Regions from separate parts of the Longicatena sp. 210702-DFI.1.196 genome, predicted to be linked through region 1. Evidence: riboswitches for the same ligand, from Rfam matches in the RefSeq annotation. Region 1 holds a riboswitch; the other holds the start of a gene.

Region 1 (9,653 bases):
CAATCAGAAAAACAAGATTACTGATGGATTTTAGAAAACGCCGTAACGAATACATGCGCATATCTAATAATGGTAAGCTTCCTTGGATATCCTCGTGATAAAAAATCATTGTGGATTCATGTTCCAAAAGCAACTTCCATCCCAGTGAGGTAAAGATATCTTCATCACCGAGGTATTTTACATCATAAATACAAAACTTCCCATATCGCGGTGCTGTTTTCACAAAACGAAAGAACAAAAACGAATCAAAAAAGATGTAAGAAAAATCTTTTACGATCCATCCCTTTATAGCCATTTGCCGCAACCATGTTTCTAATGTTTCACGTTGGACAAAGACACTGCGAATTTTTTGTTCTTCTTGTTTCATTTGCGCAACAGCTCCTCAACATCATGCAGTGTCAACTGCATCATATTTAAACGTTTAAACAACGTTTTGGCATTTGGTCTTCCTAAATAAAGCGCCTGAGCAACTTTTTCTCTTTGATGAGCGGCAGCTTTCCCCCCATGCAAGCCTAAAGATAAATATTCTTCCCAGGATATACTTTCAACAGGCTGTTCTTGATAGGTGAATACATGAGATAATGCATCCAACAAATCTTTTTTTGATGCATGTTCTACACCGACCTTCTTCGCTGTTTTTGCTTTATGCTTCTCGATATATGCATTTTTACAGCCGGGAATTTTCTGATTGATGGCAGTACGAATGATTTCCCCGGGATGATCAGGATCGGTAAAGATGATGACACCTCTGGTTTTGGCAGCCTGCTCAATGAGTCGCAATGTTTCTACTGACAGATGGGTACCATGAGTTTCAATGGTATCACAGTCAATGCAGCTTTGTAGCACGTTGGTATCATTTTTTCCTTCCACAACAATAATTTCTTTAATTTTCATGGATATCACCTACCTCTATAGTTTACCACAATTTTATCTTAGACGCTATTGCCTCTCTTTGATGTTTAAGGATTGCCTTTTTTATATTTTAAACACAAAAAAGATTGATCCTTTATCATATATGGAAAGTATCAACCTATCTTTTATCTGCTAAATTGTCGTAGTACATTTAAGCAAACTTTAGTTTAACTATTTTACAATTCCCCTAGGCTCTAGCGGGAATTCGCAGCTGCTATTTTCTTATGTAGCATCCATATAGCCATATTATACCAAAAGCTTATTTGTACATAAGCTCTTTCTACTTTTGCCAGAATTGGCGAATTTCACTTATGAAATACAAGGAACCGGTAATAACGATCGTTTTCTTTTTCTTTAACATATACGTTAATGCCGCATGATAATCTTCAATAAGATGGAGCTGTTTTCGATTTTTTAAACAACGGATATCTAAAGAGCGCTCATTATCAAAATGTGTGATGGTAATATCACTTGTAATGGTTTCTAATATCGATAACATCGTTTCAAAGTTCTTATCTTTTAAGACAGAAAATAAAACAGCGATATCGTCATAACCTTGTAAAGAGTTGCACAATGCCTGGATACCATCCGGATTATGCGCTCCATCTAAAATCACAATCGGATCTTTCTGCATAATTTCAAAACGACCGATCCACACAGCTTTACGTAAACCAGCCAAAATCTGCGCATCCTTTATTTCCACAAGTCTTTTTTCACGTAGCCGCCAAATTGTTTCCAAGGCAAGCGCCGCATTGCGAATCTGATAATTCGCCATAGAAGCCAGTGTCACCTGTAAATGTCGATAGGTAAATACCGTTTGCAAATTTGTAGATAAATCACAAATCGGCTCTAAGGTGTACAATTTTACTCCTTGTGCATCGGCATGTTTTAAAAATACATCCAGGCAATCTGCTCTGGTTTCTGCACTCACCACATCTGCACAAGCTTTGATGATACCTGCTTTTTCTTCCGCAATCTTTGCATAGGTGTCTCCTAAAAGCTCCATATGATCCAATCCGATGTTTGTTATCACGCTGATCAATGGTTCCAAAATATTGGTCGCATCTTTGCGGCCTCCTAAACCAACCTCAAACACGGCATAGTCCACATGATGCCTTTCAAAGTAAATGCATGCCAGCATCATATCAATCTCGAACATGCTCAGATCCCAGGTAAGCCAACTTTCATAATAAGTATTGGCAATTTCTATGAATTCTTTTTCATCCATATACATATCATTGATGCGGATGCGGTCTAAATGCGTAATCATATAAGGAGAGGTAAAGGAGCCTACACAATACCCTGCTTCCTGCAGCATACTGCGGATATCATTGGTCGTAGAACCTTTTCCATTCGTCCCTGCAACATGAATACTTTTTAGTTTCTTTTGGGGATCCCCTATGCTCTTCATATAGTCCTTAAAATGCATCAAACCATATCCGCGATTCTTCCGTCCTTCAATAAGCTGAATAATTTCCTCTGCCTTTGTAAACATATTTAATCCTCAATCTTCCATTGCACCGGTGAATGCCCCATCTTTAACAAAGCAGTATTTGTCTTAGAAAATGGCTGACTGCCAAAGAATCCATGATAGGCCGATAAAGGAGAAGGATGTGCTGAAGTTATGATATGATGTAGCGGATTGGTAATGAATTCTGCTTTCTGTTGTGCCCAATTCCCCCATAAAAGGAATACAATACCTTCTTCTTTTTCATTCAATGCGCGAATAACGGTATCGGTAAAAATTTCCCATCCTTTTTTACGATGAGAACCGGCTTTTCCACACTCGACACTTAACACTGCATTCATCATGAAAACACCCTGTCTGGCCCAATCCAGCAAATAGCCATGTGAGGGCATATCGATATCCAAATCGGTCTTTAGTTCCTTATATATATTACGCAGACTTGGTGGCAGCTTTACCCCCTTGCGCACGGAAAAACACAAACCATGTGCCTGATTTGGCTGATGATAAGGATCCTGCCCCAAAATCACTACTTTCACCTTTTCATATGGACAAACATCAAAACAGGTAAACAAATCCTCACGTGGAGGAAAAATCGCCTTGGTTTTATATTCTTCATCTAAAAAAGCCATCAATTCTTGATAATAAGGCTTCTGTATTTCCTGTTGAAACAAATCATTCCAGCGCTTCATATGCATCACCTTCCAAACGCAGTAATCATACCATAAGACCATCTTCTTCACAATGTGCATAATTTTAAAAAAAAGTAGTGAGAATGAAACTTTTTGGCTTTTTCTTTCGTTAACTTAGTGAAGGAGTGCTAATTATAAAGATAGACAAAAAAATATCATAAAAAATTCTTAATTTTTCTAAAGATTGTCTTACATTTTAGTAATACACCCCTATCAAAAAAAGAATCATGCTATAATGCGGTTAGATAAACAAACACTTACGAAGTGAGGTGACTGATATGAAAGGGAAAGATCTTACCACGAATACAACGATTGCGACAACCCATCCGGATAATACAATACTGACGGCAATTGTGAAACCACGTAACATCCTGATTGTCATTGGTCTAATGGCTGTCTTTATCTTATCTTTTTATTTATTCACCTAGTACACGAGAAGATTCTTACAATTTCATAACTTTTCATGCAAAATAAGAGAAGTGTGCTATAATAGGTGAACCATGAACTGAGGGGTGAGAGGTATGATAGAGAAAAACATGCATCCGGAAAAACCGATGCCAGAAGAAGAGCGTGATTTACTAGGGGAAATCTTCAGTTTTCGTAATGTACTTCTATGTGCAATTGTGTTGGGAGTGCTATTAGTAGTCATTAATATCTTCGCGAAATAAAGAACGATAAACCATACCATATCATATAAAAGACACGTCTTATCAATGTACAAGCCACATGGTGATGATTGGCAAACATGCTAAAGACACGTGTCTTTTTTTTTATCGTCATTTGGTGATGTAGGTGGCAACTGTTTATGTTTGAAAAAAAGTACCGTATTGTTTCCTTTCAACGATCCTCTCTCAGCTTTCCCAAAAACAAATTTCCCTAATTCTGGGATGAAAAAGGTCTTAATATCTTGATAGTGTAAATGTTTTCTGAAATTTATTCTGTTATTTTCATAATGTTATTGTAATTTCATCTCATTAGTGGTATGATACAACCAATCAGATAGAGGAGCGGAAGCGACAAAGTTAATTGGAGTCGGCGGACATTTGACAGTTAGCTGAAGCAATTTCGCCGAACTACAACTTTTGGCAAGAAGTTGTGGTGGGTTTATGGAGAACATCCATAAAACTGTCTACAGTCGTAGGAGTGCTATCTTATTGTCCATGTAGTAAGTAAATTTCACATGCCAGTAAGGTCATTATCCTACTGGCATTTTTTAACGAGGTGATGAATGATGAAAGATAACGTTTTACACATCCAAGGCGTGTCTGTAGAACAGCTTGCGACGGCTTGCCAGACCCCTTTGTATATTTATGATGAGAATAAAATAACGGAAAAGCTTAGCCGTTTTCATGAATTATTTCAATCAGATACTTTTAAAACAGAAGTACTCTATGCATCCAAAGCGTTTTCCTGTAAAGCCATGGTAGAACTGGTCGCGCAATACGGTTTGTCCTTAGATGTCGTCAGTGGTGGTGAATTATATACCGCAAAACAAGCTGGATTTCCTATGGAACGTGTATATTTTCATGGCAATAATAAATCCTATGATGAAATCATGATGGCCTTAGACTATGGTGTTGGAACAATCATTGTCGATAATGCGATGGAATGCGATATGCTGGTAAAAGCCGTAAAACGCAGTGGCCGCAGCATCAAAACCATGTTAAGAGTAAATCCAGGTGTTGAAGCACATACACATAAATACATTGTGACCGCCCATTTAGATAGTAAGTTTGGCATTTCTATCACCAAGAAAAAAGAAATTGCCGCCATGATCCATACATTAACAAGCGTTGCGGAAATTACTTTTCTTGGTTATCACTCCCATATCGGTTCCCAGATATTTGATAAACAGGCTTATGTAGCGGAAATTGAAAAGCTCATGCAATTTACAAAAGAAATGCAAACTGAATATGATATTCATATCTCAGCTTTAAATTTAGGCGGCGGCTTTGCGGCACTTTATACGAATGCCGATCATCCTATTCCTTTACAAGATGTTTGTCATACTATCTTAGATACTTGTAAGAAAGAAAATGCCAAACAACAATTAAACATCGAAAAAATTATGATTGAACCAGGTCGCAGCATCGTAGCAGAAGCTGGCAGTACCCTATATCGTGTCGGTTATCAAAAACAAACAGAGCATAAGAAGTATATCTTTGTCGATGGCGGTATGAGTGATAATATTCGTCCAGCATTGTATCAGGCAGAATATGCCTGTGATATCGCCAATCGCATGCAGGAAGAAAAAACAGAAACCGTAACAATTGCCGGAAAATGCTGTGAATCAGGAGATATTTTGATTGAGAATGCCAAATTGCCAAAGATATCACAAAATGATCTGCTAATTATTTATACGACCGGTGCCTATGGCTATAGTATGGCCAGCAATTATAATAAGCTGGGACGTCCGGCAGTCGTTTTCGTAAAAGATGGCCATGCCCGTGTCGTCATTAAAAAAGAAAGCTATGAAAACATGTTGGACTTAGAATGTAATGAGGTCATCAACGTATGAATATAGTAGAGAAGTATGGAGGAACAAGCGTAGCCGATCTGGATAAGATACGCGCTATTGCTCAGCATGTCAAAGAAATGAAAGAGGCTGGTCACAATGTGATTCTGGTAGCTAGTGCCATGGGAAAAACCACAAATAAGCTTATTGAAATGGCAACGGCATTAGGTGGTCATACCAATGATAGAGAAATGGATTCCCTTTTATCTACCGGTGAACAGCGAACGATTACCCTATTAGCCATGGCGATTGATGCACTTGGAATACCGGCGATTTCCTTAACCGGATATCAATGTGGTTTCATTACCAGCCATCATCATGCACATGCGCGTATTAAAGATATTGACATCACCAATTTACAAAAACACCTGGACGATGGAAAGGTTGTGGTGGTGGCTGGTTTTCAAGGAGCTACCGAGCATGGTGAAATTACGACGTTAGGAAGAGGCGGCAGTGATACAACGGCCGTCGCCTTAGCTGCCAAACTTGGCTGGGACTGCTATATTTATACCGATGTCAATGGTGTTTATACCATTGATCCAAGAATGTATCCAAAAGCCAAACGTTTAAAAGAAATCACATATAATGAAATGATGCAGATGGCTTGTTTGGGCGCCGGTGTTTTGGAAACACGCAGTGTAGAGCTGGCTAGTAAATACAATGTACGCCTATTCTTAGGAAAAGCCTTAGAGAAAGATAAAAGTAAGGGGACGTTTATTATGGAAAAAACGAAAAATCTGGAAGATATGCCGATTACCGGTATTAGTATCAAGGAAGATTATGCAATTATGCGGGTGAACGATCTTCCCAATGATGGTATCTTTCTTGGCGAGTTGTTCACACTGATTGCCAAATTAGATATCAATTTAGATACAATATCGCAACAGTTGACGCATGATGGTAAAGTTAACTTTTCATTTTACTGTAATAAAAAACAATCGGATACCATTTTAAAGCATATCGATGAGTTAAATTCCAAATATCCGATTTCCCGTCTGTTGGGCTTTGTGAAACTTTCGGTCGTCGGTGTCGGCATTTCCACACACAGTGGTATAGCGGCAAAAGTATTAAGTACCTTAAATGCACATAATATTCGATATTACATGATAACATCAAGTGAGATTTCTATCTCATTGACCATAGAGGAAAAAGATAAACAGAAAGCAATTGAAGTCTTAGGGGAAGCCTTTGATCTTTAATCTATTTATAACAAAACACCGAAAGGTGAAAGGAGAACATCATGAAATTTGATCTTAAGGGAAGTATTGTAGCACTTATCACACCCTTCCATGAAGATGGAAGTGTCAATTTTGAAAAGTTACACGAATTATTAGAATGGCATGTTGCCAATCATACCGATGGTATACTGGTTTTAGGAACGACCGGTGAAAGCAGCACCATGACGCATGAGGAAGATGATGCTGTCGTCGAATTTACCTTACAAACGATTAACAAGCGAATCCCGGTCATTGTCGGCAGTGGCTCTAACTGTACACAGACAGCTGTTGAAAAAAGCTTGAAGTATGAAGAAATGGGAGCCGATGCCTTACTGGTCATTTCCCCATATTACAACAAAGCCAATGCCAGTGGAATGATTCAGCATTTTCTGGCCGTAGCCGATGCCGTTCATACACCAATCATCATGTATAACATTCCTGGCCGAACAGGTTGCAGTATCTCTGAAGAAGCCGTTGCCGTATTAAGTAAACATGAACATATTTGCGGTATTAAAGAAGCAAGCGGAAATATCGCTTATGCGACAAATATCGCCCGTTATCTGAATGATGATTTCCGTATGTATTCTGGAAATGATGACATGATTGTTCCTTTATTATCTTTAGGTGCCAGTGGTGTGATTTCTGTATTGGCAAATGTGATGCCACAAGAAACACACGATATGGTGATGGCATATTTACATCATGATGTAGATACAGCCTTACAGATACAGTTAGATAATTTAGATCTCATTCACGCTTTATTTATTGAAGTCAATCCGATTCCTGTCAAAGAAGCTTTGAATCTGATGGGCAAACAGGTTGGTGGATATCGTCTGCCGTTATGTGAAATGTCAGAAGAACATAAAGAGGTATTAGCTGCTAAAATGAAGGAGAAAGGTTTATGCTAAATATTCTAGTCGCAGGCTTTGGCAAGATGGGAAGACTGGTTGTCGACAGTATTCAGAAACAAGAAGATATGCAGGTGGTAATGATTGCCGATGGTACTCAGAAACCTGATTTATCAACACTGCAAGAAGAACTGCATGCGATTATCGACTTTTCACATCCCGCCAATTTAGAGTGGATTGCCCCTTATGTGAAGGAGCATCATACGCCTTATATCTGTGGAACGACCGGACATAGTGATATGCAGAAACAAGAAATCAATGCTTTAGGTATGTATGCCCCTATTGTCTTTCAAGCAAATTTCTCACTAGGTATTGCTGTCATGCAGGAAATTCTTAAGATGGTGACACCCTTGTTAGAAGATAGTTTTGACATGGAAGTCATAGAAGCACACCACAATCAAAAACAGGATGCACCTAGCGGCACAGCAAAGATGCTTGTCGATATTCTGAACAAGGATCATGCCTATGAAGAAGTACATGGAAGAGAAGGGTTCATTGGCAAACGACAAAAAGAAATCGGTATTCATGCCGTACGAGGCGGTACGGTTGCCGGAGAGCACAGTGTCCTCTATCTTGGAGAAGATGAAGTTCTGGAAATCAAACATACGGCTAATAGTAAACAGATTTTTGTGAATGGTGCTTTACGCGCAGCACGCTTTATCCAAAACAAGCCCCATGGTACGTATACCATGAAAGATATCTTATTTAATGAATAAAAACAACGAGAAAGTCTCTTACATAACGGATTATGTAGGAGGCTTTTCCATGTGTATGTTCAAGTGCTGTATACAATCTAAACAAACACTAAAACTTTGGTATTCACAATAGAAAGCTTGTCTTTTCCCAAAAAAGCGGTATGATGGATGTAGAAAGATAACCATAACATTAATTAGGAGATGTGATACCCATGGGATGAATAGAATAAGAAATATGATATAAAATCCTAAACGTATAGGGATTAGAAAGGAGTTAAAATGATGAAAGAATTTAGGAGTATTGTAATTGACGCAGATTCAAACACTTATACTATTAAAGATGGAACACAGGGAGAATACAAGTTATCAGAAATTAAAAAATATAGTATTTTAAATGAACATGCAAATTATCGTGGAAAAGCAGAACCTTTTCTTCATCAGGTACTTGGTGGTGCTTCCTCTTTTATAGCTGTAGAACCTAAATTGTATGTGGGAATTAAAATCACTACGACTGCAAATGAAACTTTAGCTGTTTATATTTCAGAGAATCCTGTATTGTTTAATTCTGATGCTTATATTGAAGATAAGCAAGAAGCAGAAAGAGTAAAAGCGGTATTTGATGAGTTCTTTAAAAAATAAAATTATGAATTATTAAAGCCTAGAAAATTGGGACATGAACAAAATCTAATTAGATTATTCTTGTCTATAAGATAATTAGATCAAACAAAAGAGATCAACATGGAAAAGAAAAATATTGGATATTATATCGGTATATTCGTTTTAGGTATCATTACCGGGTTTATCATCTTTGAGATACTGCTTTAGAAAAGACAGTAACTCTGTTTCATACATGTATTAAAAAGATAACTGCTATCATTTATAGCAAAAAGAGAGGGATCTTGTATGAATAAAAAGAAAATTGTGTTACTTTCTTTGCTCCTTCTTATGTTTCTTTGTAATCTAACTGCTTGCACGCAAAAGAGTAAAGATTCTGACTCCAAGCCTTATGAAGAACGCATAAAAGCAATTGTTAAATATTCCGGACCAAAAACACTTAAAAAAGATAGTGATTTTGATATTAACGAATACTTGGATGTTTATGAAATGCAAAGCGATAAAAAGGTTAAATTCAAACACGTTGAAGATTATAAGTGGCCACAAAAACTTTGTTATTCTATAGAAGTTGATTGTGGTGACGGTAAACAAAGTTGTGAGTTTTCTACAGAAGTACCAAATTTTTATACTTTCT
Region 2 (9,653 bases), on a different contig from region 1:
GATCATGTTGGAGGTTGTTTTGGAATAGGTGATGTCGATGCAGCAGCACAAGTATCTGGAGATGAAACAACCAATATCCTACATCTTATTAAAACCGGTGGTATTGATGTATTGGATACTTTCCGCACCTATGTATACCATAGTGAGGTTAAAGGAAGTCCACAGGCTGGCTTACATGTTAGCGCACATACGGAATCATCCCAAGGAAGCAATGCATCTTTAGTTTATTATGGCAATGCCGGCGGCTTTGGCGGCAGCTTATTGGATGGCTCTATCAAGAATAGTACCGTGACCAATCTAGCAAAAGTTGAAGGCTTAAATAACACCGGCGGTTTTGTTGGCTATTGTGGCAAGAGCGGTGTCGTTGATGCTGATAAGCTAGATGTTTTAGAAGGTAGCTTTGGAGAACTACTTGGTGGCTCTTTAGGTGTACTGGATGTTTTTGGCTCTAATATCCATGATAGTAAGGTATCCGGTATTGCGGGTGGTTACCTTGTAAACAGTGGGCAAGGAACACAGCCAATTGCCGGTGGCTTTATCGGTTATGGTAATCTTGCCCGCATCGTGAATTGTATTGCCGGAGGTGAAACACAGGAACAAGGAGTCAATCAGGTAGCCAGTCAAGGTATTGCCGGTGGCTTTATTGGCAAAACCGATTTTGCTTATCTGGCCGATGTACAATTCAAGTCAGAACTTGTCAACGCCTTGTTAACGGTTGTTTTAAATCCATTAGTAAAAGCGTTATATATAGACGATTTAGAAAATCTGGGTTTACTTGATATCAATCTTGGCATTCTTAAGGTAAAAGCTTTAAAAGATGGCGATGTAGTCAATCTGAACCTGTTAGGTTTAAAAATTTCGGTTAGTTTGTCAAAAAAATCATCAGAAAATCCAGCTGAAACCGATTTTGCGATTATTACCTTAGGAGATTCTACAATAAAGTTACCATGTAATGAGAATGGATTAATAGATTCTGAGCAGAATGAACAAAACGTCCGCGTCACTTTAATCAAAGCAAATCGAACAAAAGTAGAAAACAGTAAAGTTAACGGTACAAAGTTTGGTTATGATGTATTTGGCGGTGGAGCGGATAATGACAAGGATGTGCAGAAAGAAGAAGGTAGCAGTGGTGGCTTTGTTGGTTTTAACAAAGAAGGACTCTTCTTCGATAACACGATGGAATTGTGTGATACTATCAAGGGTACTGCAAATTCGATTGGACCTTTTACAGGAAAGAGTAGTCTTGCTTCAAGCTATGACTTCAATACGATTGAAAAGGTAGAAGGTGAGAATAATCTCTATCACATTTATCGAAAAGTAAACAGTATATATAACGAAATAACAAAAGAAACGTCCATCTTAACTGATATAACAACAAAGGTTGATGATTGGAATGCATACAGCATTAAACATATCGTCAATGTAAAAGAATTTGAAACGCTGAAAGATGCGCAGCTTGTATCATCTACTTCACAGCAAGCAATTCCATTAAATGCTTATGTATCACCAGCAAAAGCAGTGCTGATGGATGATATATCATCCGGGACTAATGCTTCTGATACAACCAAACCAGAACCATCACAGGAACAAGATCCATGCGATGAATTCTTGAAACTCACAATCAATAAAGTTTGGAAAGATAGTGATAATCGCGATCAGCTGCGACCAGACAAGATCAACATTACACTGCAACGATCATGGATAGAAAATAAGGAAGAGAAAAGTGAAATTGTAACGGGATATGAGAGTTATGTCATCAATGGTGATACAACAAAAGCAACTTGGCAGCATGTACTTACAGATCTGCCAGCTTACAAGACAGCAGAGGATGGAAGTCTTTGTTATTACACCTATACCGTAAGTGAAACAGCAATACCAGACTATATTACCAAAATAGATAGTTCACAGGATCATACAACCTTTACGATTACCAATAGTCATTTTGCAATACTGCCAGATACCGGTGGCATGGGAATCTTTATGTTTATTCTGGTGGGAGGCTGTATATTGATCGTTATGCTTTATAGTGATGTGATAAGGCATCAGAAAAGAAGAAAGGAGCGGCTAGCTATGAAGAAACAGCAGCGACAAAGTAATTCACCACCTGCTTGATACAAAGCAGAAAAATATTCATAACAGAAAAGGAAAGAGGGAAAACAAATGAAAAGAATATTTGCAAGTTTTATGGCAGTGGCAGTTGCCTTTGTCATGGTGTTAGGGTTTGGTAAGCCAATCACGGCTGCGGATGGACAAGGAAGTTTAACAATCAACGGTACGAAAGATGGTAAAACGGTGGAATTGTATCAATTGTTTAGTGCTACAAAAAGTGGTGATAATGTCGCATATACATTGAATACGGATTTCGAAGAGTATTTCCTTACGTTACCTGGATTTACTGGTAAGGCAGATGATGCTTTGTCAACTGCTGCATATGATTATGTAAGTGGATTAAATGAGGATACAGCTAAAGTAGATTTTGCCAAAAATGTTCTAAATTGGTTAGTCACCACAGAAAAAGGAAAAACAATAAATCCGACAAAATCTGAGACAGCTAATGCAGATAGTTTAACGATAGCAGATATATCATACGGATATTATTTGGTTTATCCAAAGGGTGCAGCAGACACAGTAAATGGGACTAATGAATTAGTAAAGAGTCCAGCTATGTTAGTTAGTATTCATAAAACTGAAACAACAATTAATATGAAAAGTACATATCCGACAGTGGATAAGGTAATCGTAGATGGAAACACTAATATAGCAAAAGATGCAAATATCGGTGACACGGTAACTTTTAAATTGACATCCGTTGTTCCTGATATGACCGGTTATAGTAGTTATACTTTTAACTTTAAGGATACATTATCAGAGGGTTTAACATTTGGCGAGATTAGCAGTGTGAAAATAGGGGAAAAGATTTTAACGGAAGATAATACAGATACACCGAAAGAGGATACATATACTTTAACTAAAAATGGGCAAAGCATTACAATAACCTTTAATAACTTTATTTCTAACAAGGATTCAGTAGGAGTATCAATAGAGGTTACGTATACAGCTATTTTAAATGAAAAAGCAGTTTCCGGAATGAATCCGAATTCCAATAGCGCAACTGTAGAGTATAGCAATGACCCATCGAATCCAGCAACAGGAACTGAAGACTCTGAGCCTAGTGTAGTTGATGTACATACTTTTGATTTTACGATTTATAAGTATTATTTAACAGATACAAATGATGCTGAATCAAAAACACCTTTAGCTGGGGCACAATTTGAATTGTATAAAGCAGATGGTACTTCTAAAATTAATTTAATTGCCTTTACTGGAGGAAATTACCGACAGGCTACTTCAGAGGAGGCAAATAAAGAAGGTTTTACTTCAGCTGTTATAACCTCTGATGATGATGGTAAAGTAAAAATAAGTGGACTTGATGCTGGAACTTATAAGTTAAAAGAAATCAAAGCTCCTGATGGTTACAATAAACTTGTAGGAGATGTAACGATCAAGATTGCGCCAACTTATAATACTAGTACACAAAAATTAGAGAAAGTGGATGTTACATATACAATAGGAGATCAATCAAAAACAATAACAATAACAAATAAAGATGCTTCTCCAGAAATTCCAATTGAGAACAAATCAGGCAGTGTATTACCGGATACAGGTGGGAATGGTACGATTATGTTCACTATCGTTGGTGTTGGTATTTTAGCAGTGATGATTAGCTGTTCTGCCATTAGTAGAAAACGCAGAAGAGCATAAGTAAAAAGGAAGAACAGGACTTTATTTAAGAAAATCACCTGTTTTTTCCGCAATGGGCATGAGAAAGCTTGTGCCTATTGCGGAAGAAAGATAAGATTGAGGATGAGGTTATGAAAAGACGAATCTTTATGTGTTTGCGAATATGTGGCTATCTGATAGGGTTAGGTATCTTATTTTATCCGGCTATTAGCAATTATTTGAATCAGCGACATGCGACAACGATTGCTACAGATTATGAACAGGAAGTATCACATATTACGCAACAGCAAGAAGATGAAATGATGCAAAAGGCATTGGCATATAATCGAACATTAATTGGAAACAGTGAGATACTTGATCCCTTCAGTGAAGAAGCGAAACAGTTGAAGCATACTACTTATAATAAACTGCTAGATATAGATGGAAATGGCATGCTTGGTTATATTGAGATACCGAAGATTCATATTTTATCGCCAATTTATCACGGAATAAGCGAACGTGTATTACAATCTGGTATCGGACATTTACCAGAAACTTCTTTGCCGGTGGGCGGGGAAACAAGTCATACGGTATTATCTGGACATCGGGGATTGCCTAGCGCAAAACTTTTTACCGATCTGGATAAAATGGAAAAAGGGGACGTATTTTACATCAAAGTTTTGCATCATACCCTTGCTTATCAGGTGGATCAGATACTAACTGTGAAACCAACACAAACCCAGGCGTTATCCATAGTAGAAGGAAAAGATTATGTAACTTTATTGACGTGTACGCCTTATGCGATAAATACACATCGCCTATTAGTGAGAGGAACAAGGATTCCTTATGAGGAAGCTGTTAAAATAGCTGATGAAATGGAATTAAAGGCTGAATTGCCATTCTATATTAAAGCATTAGGTGTTGCATGTATTGTATTAATTGGGGTATATATAAGTGTAAAGTGGTATGTACGAAAGAAAGGAAACGCATATGAAGAAAGGAAATAAACGATATAAAATCAGTATTGGTATTTTCTTCTGCAGTCTGCTTTTTATAATGCCTTTTGGTATTGCATACGCAAAGGAATATGGAAATGTCATTATCAAAGCAATCATACAAAAGGATGGTGATGATAGGCACGCATTACAAAATGTATCGTTTGCGATATACAAAGTTGCCGATTGGAAAGATTCAGAATGGACTCAAAGTGGTGATTTTCTGCATGTATCACTGAATTTAGATGATATGGATTCTTTGCATCAAAAACAAAATGCTCAAATGTTAGCCGATTATGTACATGAGCATGGTTTAAAAGGTATACAGAGTACAACTAATAGTCAAGGTGAAGCGGTTTTTACTAAGCAAGAAGCGGGGATGTATTTATTAGTACAAGAAAAGCAGGCAACTCTACAAGACAGTATTTATAGCAGTGCCCCATCGTTGTTTAGTGTTCCATTGCAGATGGATGGGAAAGAACAATGGGAAGTTGTGATAGAACCAAAATTTGAAAACAAAACTTTACCAATACAAGACGATGATTCTTCTGCCTCTCATCAAAAAGACCCCTCTTTCGCAACGGGGAATGATGCATCATCTTCTGCAAATAAAGATGTGCAGACGAAAGATATTACCAGGAGAATAGAGATCTTGAGCCTCTTCTTAGGCAGTGGAGGGCTATTGCTGCTCTATGGAAAGTATAGAAAAGCAAGTCAAAATTTATGAAGAAATTGTAAATAATTGACGGTTGACAAAAAAGATGAATTGCGATAAAGTAGGAAAGACAAAAAAATCATATAGAGGCAGCGATGCGTCAGAGTAGGAGTAGGAGCCGGCAGGCAGTGAAAACTTTGAAAGGTAATCATCGCCGAAGGTGATTTTCCGGCGGGGAAGTTATCTGGGGTTATCTGGAAATACCGATAACACTCCTTCATGTAAGATGAAGAGGAGCTATTGACACTCGAACTATGGAGTCGTGCAATAGCGCGACTTTTTTGTGTATTAAGAAAAGAGGTAAAAAAATGAAACTTAAGAAATTAGCAACAGCCGCATTGGCAATGACATTTGTGCTTTCCGGATGTGGAGGAAGCGAAGATGATGGAAAAAATGTATCTAGCGTAACTGGTAAAGAAAAGTTTGTAGTTGGTATGGAATGTAACTATGCGCCATTTAATTGGCAGAGCAATGAGCAGACAGATACCAGTGTAGCAATCGGTGGAGCCGGTTATTGTGATGGCTATGATGTACGTGTGGCACGTTATGTGGCAGAACAGTTGGATCGTGAAATCGAAGTTAAAAAAGTTAGCTGGGAAGGATTACAGCCAGCATTGAATTCAGGTGAGATTGATGCGGTGATTGCTGGGATGACAGCCGATGATAAACGCCGCGCAGGTATGGATTTTACTACGCCATATTATGAAAGTGAAATGGTTATGATCGTTCGTAAGAGTGATAAAAAGGTTGCAAAATACAATGATATTCAACAATTTAAGGGCAAAACCGTTATTGGTCAGAAGAGTACGAATTATGATACGGTCATTGATCAAATCAAAGGGGTAAAGCATGCAACACCAAAAGCGACTTATCCTGAAATGATCGTGGCTTTACAGAAAAAAGAAGTGGATGGTATTACAGCGGAACTTCCTGTAGCTGAAGGGGCAGTTGCGGCTAATAAGGATCTTACCATTGTACATTTCAAAAAAGGGAAGGGCTTTGACATTGATACAAGTGTTTCTATTGCTATGAAGAAAGGGACTAGTGATTCCCAGCTCTTTAAAGACGTTCAAAAAGCAGTTGATAATCTTTCTAAGAAAACGCGAGATGAATGGATGAAAGAAGCACGAAAAGCTCAGCCTAAGGCAGAATAAGGAGGAGTTTCTTACATGGTAATTGCTGCTGTTCCTGAAGGAATGCTGCCAAAAGCCTGGTGGATATTCCAAAACAATATACCATTATTATGGTATGGTATTAAGATTACGTTAATGTTGGCAGTATTGGGCACTTTCTTCGGTTTATTGATTGGTCTAGTGCTTGGTGGTGTCAGAGCCGTAAAAATAGAGCCGCGTGATCGTATGCCAATACGTATAGTAAAACGTATCTTGCATAGCATTGTGGCAGTATATGTATGGTTTTTTAGGGGTACGCCAATGATGGTACAGGCAATGTTTCTGTATTATGCATTGCGCCCTTATCTGGGATGGAGTGCTAATGTTGCTGGAGTCGTCATCATATCTGTAAACACGGGTGCTTACATGTCCGAAATCATACGAGCAGGGATTCAATCTATCGATAAGGGGCAAATTGAGGCTGCTCGAAGTCTTGGTATGACAAATACACAGACCATGACAGCCATCGTTTTACCACAAGCCATTCGCAACTCCTTCCCTTCTTTAGGCAATGAATTAATTGTTAATATCAAAGATAGTTCTATGCTGAATGTCATTGGCGTAATGGAATTGTTTTTCCAATCTAGTTCTGTAGCGGGAAGTATGATGCTGTTTACGGAAACCTTTCTATCTACCTGTGTTATTTATTTGCTATTGACGAGTGCTGCTACGCTATTGTTGACATGGATTGAAAAACGTCTGCATATGCCTAAGACTTCCTTTCCGACTAGTCAAAGCGTACCTAAGGCAGGTGATTTGGCATGAGTGATACTTTGTTAGAAATTCGTCATTTAAAAAAACATTTTGGTTCTTTGGAAGTGTTAAAGGATATTGATTTTCACTGTGATAGCAATGAGGTTATTACTATTATTGGTTCTAGCGGAAGTGGAAAATCAACGTTATTACGCTGTATCAATTTATTAGAAACACCGGATGCCGGTGAAATACTTTATCATGGTAAGGATATCTTAAAGGGTGAGTTGAATTTGAATGTTCATCGATCACATGTTGGTATGGTGTTTCAGTCATTTAATTTATTCAATAATAAAACGGTATTAGAAAACTGTATGCTAGGCCAGCTCAAGGTCTTGAAACGCAGTAAAGAAGAGGCGAAGGCAAAAGCGTTGGATAATCTGCGTAAGGTTGGTATGGAGATGTTTGCCAATGCCAGCAGTATGCAGCTATCTGGCGGTCAGAAGCAGCGTGTGGCAATTGCTCGCGCTTTGTGTATGGATCCTGAAATCCTATTGTTTGATGAGCCAACCAGTGCATTAGATCCGGAAATGGTAGGTGATGTTCTGTATGTCATGAAACAATTGGCTAAAGATGGTTTAACCATGATCGTCGTAACACACGAAATGGCATTTGCTCATGATATCAGTTCACGTGTCGTATTTATGGATCAAGGTGTTATTTGTGAGCAGGGAACACCGAGTGAGCTTTTTGAGCATCCACAAAATGAACGTACGAAAGCATTTTTAAAACGCTATCGATTACAAAAGCAATAAACAAAAAAAGATAATCCAAAGGGAGCACTTAGTTCCTTTTGTCATCATGAATCTGTAGGGAAAAAGCACAACCGTGTAATCTCCCTACTTTTTCTATGACAACTTCAGTTTCGAGATGTTTGTAAATAATACGCGATGTTCCATTGCATTTTCACCTTGTATTCGTTACTATTAAATAGATGATACATGGAGAAAATACGAGGTTAGGAATATGCACAACAAGGAACTTTATTTAGAGATGATGTGCAGTTTTTTTAGGAAGGCTGTGAATAGGAGTGAATATACAAGCTTGACGATGCAATACTAGGGTTGTTTTCATGAAGACACATATCATCATGCGTGGATACTCGCTTTTTTATGCAGTGTATTTGTACCAACAGCGCTTCTTTCTTCATTTGTTTGTAATTGGAAGAAGCGGATAAATTCAAGATGTGGGCATTGATGTTTTAAGTGCGATGTTCGGTTTGCAAATGCGCAAAAGGTATTTAGCTAAGAAACAGCATAAATAGCAGATAGGGAGATGAGTAAGGATGGATGTGCATACGATAGCACCAATTTTATTTCAAACAGTAAAAGCAGCCGGTGTTGTGGCAAGAAATTTACAGGCCAATATTCAAAACGAAGGGAAAACCATTGAACGTGAAGAACGAGAAAGTGATGCACATTTTGCAATGAGAGAAGCGAAAACTAAGGTGGATGAGTTAGTACAGGAGATGCTGTTACAAAGTGTGTATCCTTATCTTGGTCATATGGTAACTTTAGATGTGGAAGAGGATACACCCTCGTTGCGCTTATATCCAAAGCAGGATCATGCATATACCCTCATTATTGATCCAATTGATGGTACGCTGCCCTACATTCAGCAGGCGGATACCTATTCGATATGTGTGACTTTGCTGCAAGAACATGAGCCACTTATTGTAATTGTTTATTTTCCAGCACGTGATGTTTGCTATTCTTATGTTGAGGATGCTGGAACAATGTATTATGAACAGGCATCCTTAAAAACTTATGAACAGGGTGAAAAATTGACCTTTCCTTCGCAACCGCCAATGCCCAAATTACTGTTTAAGAATGCGCGGGTTCCTCAAGCGTTGGTAGAAAAAATGCAAGATGCGGGATATGAAGTGATCGATGATCAAGTGCATGGATGGAACTGTCCTGCTGCAATACTGGCTTGTATGCGTTATGAAGCTATGGCGTATTGTTGCGCAAAGCGCAATTTGCGAGATGTCATGCTAGCGATGATCATGGCTAAGATGCAGCATGGATATGCTTATGATTTTAAAGGAAATCCCATCCTTTGGAATACACATGGTCGACAAGCGGAAATCGTTGTCAGCGGCTACGATTTAACGGAATTCTTCAAGATATTAGAGAGAAATTAAATTTAAAATATACAAAATGGAGAAAATTTACGCTTTTCTCTTTTTTTTATCGTATGACAGTATGGTAGGAGGTATGGCATGGAAAAGATACATATACAAAAACAAATTACACAGCAAATTAAGAAAGAAATGCTGTTTTTGCAACGATATGCAGA

What was found. A riboswitch is a leader RNA that binds a small molecule or an ion and turns the genes downstream of it on or off. The one in region 1 is predicted to bind lysine.
Region 2: linked by a shared signal. The riboswitch ahead of LI241_RS07115 (transporter substrate-binding domain-containing protein) and the one ahead of lysA (diaminopimelate decarboxylase) in region 1 are both predicted to bind lysine.

What each region holds. Positions count from the first base shown of each region.
Region 1 covers NZ_JAJCPX010000037.1:18,769-28,421, forward strand. The annotation lists gene LI241_RS12995 (DUF2812 domain-containing protein) at 1-367, opposite strand, end outside; gene rnmV (ribonuclease M5) at 364-894, opposite strand; gene LI241_RS13005 (folylpolyglutamate synthase/dihydrofolate synthase family protein) at 1,193-2,407, opposite strand; gene LI241_RS13010 (uracil-DNA glycosylase) at 2,410-3,069, opposite strand; gene LI241_RS13015 (hypothetical protein) at 3,348-3,497, shown strand; gene LI241_RS13020 (hypothetical protein) at 3,591-3,737, shown strand; lysine riboswitch at 4,062-4,226, shown strand; gene lysA (diaminopimelate decarboxylase) at 4,298-5,587, shown strand; gene LI241_RS13030 (aspartate kinase) at 5,584-6,783, shown strand; gene dapA (4-hydroxy-tetrahydrodipicolinate synthase) at 6,825-7,709, shown strand; gene dapB (4-hydroxy-tetrahydrodipicolinate reductase) at 7,703-8,425, shown strand; gene LI241_RS13045 (hypothetical protein) at 8,684-9,043, shown strand; gene LI241_RS13050 (hypothetical protein) at 9,308-9,653, shown strand, end outside.
Region 2 covers NZ_JAJCPX010000012.1:44,731-54,383, forward strand. The annotation lists gene LI241_RS07095 (Cna B-type domain-containing protein) at 1-2,112, shown strand, start outside; gene LI241_RS07100 (SpaH/EbpB family LPXTG-anchored major pilin) at 2,161-3,762, shown strand; gene LI241_RS07105 (class C sortase) at 3,873-4,727, shown strand; gene LI241_RS07110 (pilin N-terminal domain-containing protein) at 4,711-5,442, shown strand; lysine riboswitch at 5,507-5,678, shown strand; gene LI241_RS07115 (transporter substrate-binding domain-containing protein) at 5,739-6,584, shown strand; gene LI241_RS07120 (amino acid ABC transporter permease) at 6,600-7,367, shown strand; gene LI241_RS07125 (amino acid ABC transporter ATP-binding protein) at 7,364-8,110, shown strand; gene LI241_RS07130 (inositol monophosphatase family protein) at 8,641-9,498, shown strand; gene LI241_RS07135 (hypothetical protein) at 9,577-9,653, shown strand, end outside.